Regions from separate parts of the Miniphocaeibacter halophilus genome, predicted to be linked through region 1. Evidence: a T-box and tRNA genes for the amino acid it is inferred to sense, from the RefSeq annotation. Region 1 holds a T-box; the other holds one or more tRNA genes.
What was found. A T-box is a leader RNA that pairs with one kind of tRNA and senses whether it is charged. The one in region 1 lies ahead of serS (serine--tRNA ligase), so its partner is inferred to be a tRNA-Ser.
Positions count from the first base shown of each region.

Region 1 (3,396 bases):
ATATGTTAGATTTAAAAAAATATAAAGATAGGTTACCTAAAGAACTTTCGGGAGGACAAAGGCAAAGAGTTGCCTTAGCTCGTTCAGTAGTAAAAAGATCGAATTATTTTCTATTAGATGAACCATTATCGAATTTAGATGTTACATTACGCCATAATGCTAGAAAACAACTAATTAAAATACATGAAATGTATAAACATACCTTTGTTTATGTTACCCATGATCAAGTAGAGGCTATGACAATAGGTCATAGAATAGCCTTATTGAATGAGGGGAGAATTCAAATGATAGATACTCCTGAAAAAGTATATAATTATCCTAGTAATGTATTTACGGCTTCATTTATTGGAAATCCTAAAATGAATTTAAAAAAAGTAAAAATGGAGAAAAATAAAATAATTATTAAAAAACAAAATATAACAATTAATGAAATTTGGGAAGATATATTAAAGAGAAACAATAATTCTAATTTAATAGTGGGAATTCGGCCTGAACATTTAAAAATTACAAAAGAAAAAGTAGATAATTCAATTGATGGAGTTATAAAATTTATAGAAAACCTTGGTCCTAATTATGCTATAGCAGTCGATATAGATGGTGATGAATGGATAGTTTTAGATGATTATAAAAATTGGAAAATAGGAAATAAAGTTAGTATTTCTTTTAATGATTATAAGCTGCATTTTTTTAATGAGAAAACTGAAAATAATATAGGTTATCCAAAGGAAGTGGAAAATTATGACAATTTATGTAAGCACTAATATTTATGCTAAAACTTCTTTTTTAAATATATTTAAACTTTTTAAAATGATAGACAATAAAAATCAAATAGGCATAGAAATATTTCCAATTTTAAAAGATGGAAAATTTATTAAAGAGATAATAGAATCTATTGATGAATTAAAAAAATATCCAATTAGCTTTCATGGACCATATTATAATATAGAACATAGTGCACCTAAAGGTAGTTTAGAATATAATAAAGCAATTAATGATTGTATAGAAGTTTTTAAATTAGAAAAAACATTAAATGGAAAGTATTTTGTATTTCATCATAATAATAAAGTTGTAAGTGCAGATAAAAAAGAAGAGATGATTTATAATTCAAGATTGAACTTATTAGAACTAAATGAAATTAGTAAAGAATATGATATTTCCATATATGTTGAGAATGCAGGGGTTAATTCTATAGGAAATAATCTATTTACAGAAAAAGAGTTTATAGAAGAATGTTTAACAATAGAAAATTATATTTTAATAGATATAGGTCATATAAATGCTAATGGTTGGGATTTAGAAAATATAATTAAGACCTTACAAAATAAAATAAAAGCTTATCATGTTCATAATAATAATGGTTTTGATGATAATCACGACAGAATATTTAAAGGAACTTTAGATTTTAATCGTTTTAAAGAATTATATAAAGAATACACTCCAAAAGCCGATATTGTTATAGAATATGGTGATGTTGTATCTGGGGATTTTAGTGGTGTAGCTCAAGATATAGAATTTATAAAAGAAAATTTTGATTTTAAACAATATCATTAATAGCTTGTATTATTATATTAATTAATATTATAAATTAAGATGGAATTAGTTATTTACTTGTTGATAAACCAAGTATATGGTATAATTATTTATAATTTCATATTAGCGATGAAAGGAAATAGTATATAATTTTTCAAGCATAGAGAGTTTGCGGCTGGTGTAAGCAAATGTTGAATATTATAGAATCCGTCCTAGAGCTAAAGGCCTATAAGTGACGATATTTTATCGTAATTAGGGTGGCAACGCGGGTATTTACTCGTCCCTTTTGTTAAGGGACGAGTTTTTTATTTAATAAGCTTATATACAAATTAATTGTTAAAAATAATTTATACCTGTAAGAAAAAATAATTAATTAGTAGATTTTATTATATCTATATTTTATAGTAGTGGCGTAGTTTATTTAAAATATAAGGAGGAATTATGTTAGATATTAGAAGATTAAGAGCGGATAAAGAGGGAGTTTTAAAAGCTTTAGAAAAAAGACATGGAGATTTTCCAATAGATAAACTTTTAGAAGTTGACGAAAAAAGAAGAAATACCATTAAGCAAGTAGAAGAAATGAAAGCGGAGCAAAACAAGATTTCTAAACAAGTTCCAATATTGAAAAAAGAGGGAAAAGACACCACAGAAGTATTTGCTCAAATGAAGGAATTATCAAATAAAGTTAAGGAATTAGATGAGGAAGTAAGAAAATATGATGATGAAATATATAATTATTTAGCAAATATTCCTAACACTCCAGCTGATGAAGTACCAGAAGGAGAAGATGATTCAGACAATGTTGAAGTAAGAAAATGGGGAGAGCCTACTAAATTTGATTTTGAACCTAAAGCACATTGGGATTTAGGAGTAGATTTGGATATATTGGACTTTGAAAGAGGAACTAAAATTTCAGGTTCAAGATTTTCTGTATTCAAAGGTCTAGGAGCAAGACTAGAAAGATCAATAATAAACTTTATGCTTGATTTACATACAATAGATCAAACATATGAAGAAATTTGGGTTCCTGTAATGATGAATAGAAGAGCTATGTTTGGAACAGGTCAATTACCAAAATTTGAAGAAGATATGTTCTATGTGCCACAAAAGGATCTTTTCTTGGCACCGACAGCAGAAGTACCTGTAACAAATCTATTTATGGATGAAATAATTGATGGAGCAAGATTACCTATTCATTATACTGCTTATTCACCTTGTTTTAGAGCAGAAGCAGGTTCAGCAGGAAGAGATACAAGAGGTTTAATTAGAAATCATCAATTTGACAAGGTTGAATTAGTTAAATTCACAGATCAAGAAACAAGTTATGATGAATTAGAAAAGTTAACAAATGACGCTGAAGAAGTACTACAAAAATTAAATATACCTTATAGGGTAGTAATATTATCTTCAGGAGATTTAGGATTTTCTTCTGCAAAAACCTACGATATAGAAGTTTGGATGCCAAGCTATAATAGATATGTAGAAATTTCTTCATGTAGTAATTTCTTGGATTTTCAAGCAAGAAGAGCTAACATAAAATACAGAGACGAAAATGGAAAAGTTAAATTTGCACACACTTTAAACGGTTCAGGATTAGCTGTAGGAAGAACATTAGCTGCAATACTTGAAAACTGTCAAAATGCAGATGGAACAATAACTATTCCAGAGGTTTTAAGACCTTATATGAACGGTGTAGAAAAAATAGAAAAGAAATAGTTTCAAAAAACTAAATAATGCATAATTAGTAGGATAGACAACTGTCTATCCTACTAATTTATTTTTCAAAATAACTTTAATTCTTTTAAATTATTTGAAAAAGCATTTTTAAAAATGGGTTTGGCTAAACTGGCTACTTGATTAGTAATA
Region 1 covers NZ_CP066744.1:1,567,373-1,570,768, forward strand. Annotated here, with positions in the region: gene JFY71_RS07690 (ABC transporter ATP-binding protein) at 1-761, shown strand, start outside; gene JFY71_RS07695 (sugar phosphate isomerase/epimerase family protein) at 739-1,551, shown strand; T-box leader at 1,651-1,818, shown strand; gene serS (serine--tRNA ligase) at 1,972-3,246, shown strand; gene JFY71_RS07705 (hypothetical protein) at 3,312-3,396, opposite strand, start outside.

Region 2 (3,396 bases), 270 kb from region 1:
AATGGTTAAGCAGCAAATCTGAAGAGCTAGATTATGAATTAAAAATAGATGAGTGTAGCAAAAAAGGTAGAAATCTGATAAGAGTGATGTAGAAAATTCAAAAGTGATTTTAACTGCTCATTACGATACTCAGCCTAATTTTTTTATCAATGTTTATGGGACAAAACTGGATAGGTTTTATCATTAGTCAACTATATGTAGTTGTATTTATAGTTGCTTTCATGTTTTTATCAACTAAGTTTTTAGTTAATTTAACAGGGAATTATTGGGCTATGTTTATTCCAGACATAATACTTATAGCATTTCTTATTCAAATGACATATGGAATAGCTAATAAGCATACTGTAAATGACAATACGTCTGGAGTAGCTACATTACTTTGGATAATGGAGGATTTACCTGAAACAGATAGAGATAAAGTATGTTTTGACCAAGAAGAAGTAGGATTAATAGGATCTGATAATTTTAAAAAGAAATATAAGAAGATAGTGAAGCATAAGCTGCTAAAAAGGAATATGGGCAGATGGAGTATCAGCCTTTGAAACGAATACTGAGAAACCAAATACTCATACAGATAATAATTCCTCTACAGATTTAGATAAATTGTATGTAGATTCAAATGGAAGAGGATTAATAAAAGGAAATATTAATGCTAAAGGCGAAAAAATATATCATATTCCTAATAAAGGTTCATATAATAGTACACAAATAAATACATCAGCAGGTGAAAGATGGTTTAAAACTGAACGAGAAGTACAAAATGCTGAATGGAGAAAAGCTGACAATATAAAGTAAATTAACTAAGACAGGGGAGAACTCCTGTCTTTTTTATTTGTTATATTTTTTATTTTTAAGTCCGCTATATAAAATCCATTATCAACAATAGGGGAAGTAAACACTCTTAAAAATTCATTATAATATAGATAAATTCCCTTACAAAGATAATCTTTAGCTTTTTCTAAATCGTAAATATCTTCACATATATATATATATATATGTTGTTTAGTTCATCAATCGATAGTTTTTTCATTATAGGGACTTTAATTATTTAGCTATAATTTCATAAAAGATTTTGATATGTTTTTAGATCATATATGTACAATTCTAAAATATTTTGTAGAAATAAAATATAAAAAGTGAAAATATTATATAATATAAAAAGGAATTTATATTATTGTTGTTGCATTTTATTTGGAATTATCATATAATTATTTTTGTCGTCAAAACAGTATAGCTTGTTGCAAATTAAATAATAAAAAATTTGACAAGTAAAAAAAAATAAGTTATACTAAATTAGTCACATAAGGCCCTATGGTCAAGCGGTTAAGACATCGCCCTTTCACGGCGGTATCCCGGGTTCGAATCCCGGTAGGGTCACCATATATGGGCGGTTAGCTCAGCTGGGAGAGCATCTGCCTTACAAGCAGGGGGTCACAGGTTCGAGCCCTGTACCGCCCACCATATATGGCCTGGTAGTTCAGTTGGTTAGAATGCCAGCCTGTCACGCTGGAGGTCGTCGGTTCGAGTCCGATCCAGGTCGCCATTTGCTGATGTAGCTCAATTGGTAGAGCAACTGACTTGTAATCAGTAGGTTGGGGGTTCAAGTCCTCTCATCAGCTCCATTTTTTAAACATGGAGGAGTTCCCGAGTTGGCTAAAGGGGACGGACTGTAAATCCGTTAGCTACGCTTTCAGTGGTTCGAATCCGCTCTCCTCCACCAATAAAAACAAATTGAAAAAGGGTTGACAAAATAAAACCGAATTGGTATACTAAAATAGTTGCTTAGAGATTTTGCGCGGGTGTAGCTCAGTGGTAGAGCCCCAGCCTTCCAAGCTGGTTGCGAGGGTTCGATTCCCTTCACCCGCTCCAGTATGCACCTATAGCTCAGCTGGATAGAGCAACGGACTTCTAATCCGTGCGCCAGAGGTTCGAATCCTCTTAGGTGCGCCATAATGGGGTGTAGCCAAGTCGGTAAGGCACTAGACTTTGACTCTAGCATTTCACAGGTTCGAGTCCTGTCACCCCAGCCAGTTTTATATGACCCATTAGCTCAGTCGGCAGAGCACCTGACTTTTAATCAGGGTGTCCCGCGTTCGAGTCGCGGATGGGTCACCATCAAGGAGAGGTATCGAAGTGGTCATAACGAGGCGGTCTTGAAAACCGTTTGGGTTCACGCCCACGTGGGTTCGAATCCCACCCTCTCCGCCAATTTTTTTTAGATTGGATTAGGAGAAATACTCAAGTGGCTGAAGAGGCTCCCCTGCTAAGGGAGTAGATCCTTAACGGGATGCGAGGGTTCAAATCCCTCTTTCTCCGCCAGTTATTGGGGCCTTTAGCTCAGTTGGTTAGAGCGCCCGGCTCATAACCGGTAGGTCCGGGGTTCGAGTCCCTGAAGGCCCACCAATATTAATATTTCTTGGCATTGCCAAGAAATATTTTATTTAAAAGCAAATAAATTAGCCCGGATAGCTCAGTCGGTAGAGCAGAGGACTGAAAATCCTCGTGTCGCTGGTTCGATTCCGGCTCCGGGCACCAAAAAGACTTATGATTGTCTTTTTTTTATTTAAAAACTTGACATAGTTTATACTATGTTTTATCCTTTTTATAGGATGTTTATATGTGACCCATTAGCTCAGATGTAGAGCACCTGACTCTTAATCAGGAGGTCCCATGCTCAAAGCGTGGATGGGTCACCAATTTTTATAAACTACATAATTATTAAATATATGACTCATTAGCTCAGTTGGTAGAGCACCTGACTCTTAATCAGGTTGTCCAGGGTTCGAGCCCCTGATGGGTCACCAAAAGAAAACACTTTAAAAGCTTAGATAAAAGCTGTTTAGAGTGTTTCTTTTTTTATAAAAAATAATTTGGAGAAGTTTTTGATTTTCCTTTATCAATATCAGAAATTATAGAACCATAATAGATTAAAATTTATCGGTAAGATAGAAGAAAGTTATAAATTTTATTTTTTTATAAAGTCTATAGATTTTTTATTGCATAATTACAGGATTATCTAATATAATAGTTAAGTAAAGAAAGATTAAAGAGGAGAAATAGATGAAAATTGGTATATTGAGTGATACACATGGTGATATTGTTCAAACTAAAAAAGTATTAAAAATACTACAAGACTGTGAATATATTATTCATTGTGGTGATGTTCTATATCATGGACCAAGAAATGATTTACCTAAAAATTATAATCCCAGGGATTTAGCAACATATTTATCTAAATTGGAAAATATTTATTATATTAGAGGTAACTGTGATAGTGATGTAGATGAAATGGTTATTAAAAAAGATTTAAAAAGCAAATCCAGGGTTTTTAATTTTGGTAAATATACTATATTTGCAATTCATGGATATGAGGAAACAGAAGAAAAAAGAATTGAA
Region 2 covers NZ_CP066744.1:1,839,602-1,842,997, forward strand. Annotated here, with positions in the region: gene JFY71_RS09135 (hypothetical protein) at 1-92, shown strand, start outside; gene JFY71_RS09140 (M28 family peptidase) at 222-542, shown strand; gene JFY71_RS09145 (sunset domain-containing protein) at 604-795, shown strand; tRNA gene JFY71_RS09150 (tRNA-Glu) at 1,306-1,380, shown strand; tRNA gene JFY71_RS09155 (tRNA-Val) at 1,386-1,461, shown strand; tRNA gene JFY71_RS09160 (tRNA-Asp) at 1,467-1,543, shown strand; tRNA gene JFY71_RS09165 (tRNA-Thr) at 1,547-1,622, shown strand; tRNA gene JFY71_RS09170 (tRNA-Tyr) at 1,635-1,720, shown strand; tRNA gene JFY71_RS09175 (tRNA-Gly) at 1,796-1,869, shown strand; tRNA gene JFY71_RS09180 (tRNA-Arg) at 1,874-1,950, shown strand; tRNA gene JFY71_RS09185 (tRNA-Gln) at 1,954-2,030, shown strand; tRNA gene JFY71_RS09190 (tRNA-Lys) at 2,040-2,115, shown strand; tRNA gene JFY71_RS09195 (tRNA-Ser) at 2,120-2,208, shown strand; tRNA gene JFY71_RS09200 (tRNA-Ser) at 2,229-2,319, shown strand; tRNA gene JFY71_RS09205 (tRNA-Ile) at 2,327-2,403, shown strand; tRNA gene JFY71_RS09210 (tRNA-Phe) at 2,460-2,535, shown strand; tRNA gene JFY71_RS09215 (tRNA-Lys) at 2,622-2,696, shown strand; tRNA gene JFY71_RS09220 (tRNA-Lys) at 2,729-2,804, shown strand; gene yfcE (phosphodiesterase) at 3,061-3,396, shown strand, end outside.
Region 2: it has a tRNA-Ser gene. The T-box ahead of serS (serine--tRNA ligase) is inferred to sense a tRNA for this amino acid. The anticodon was not compared.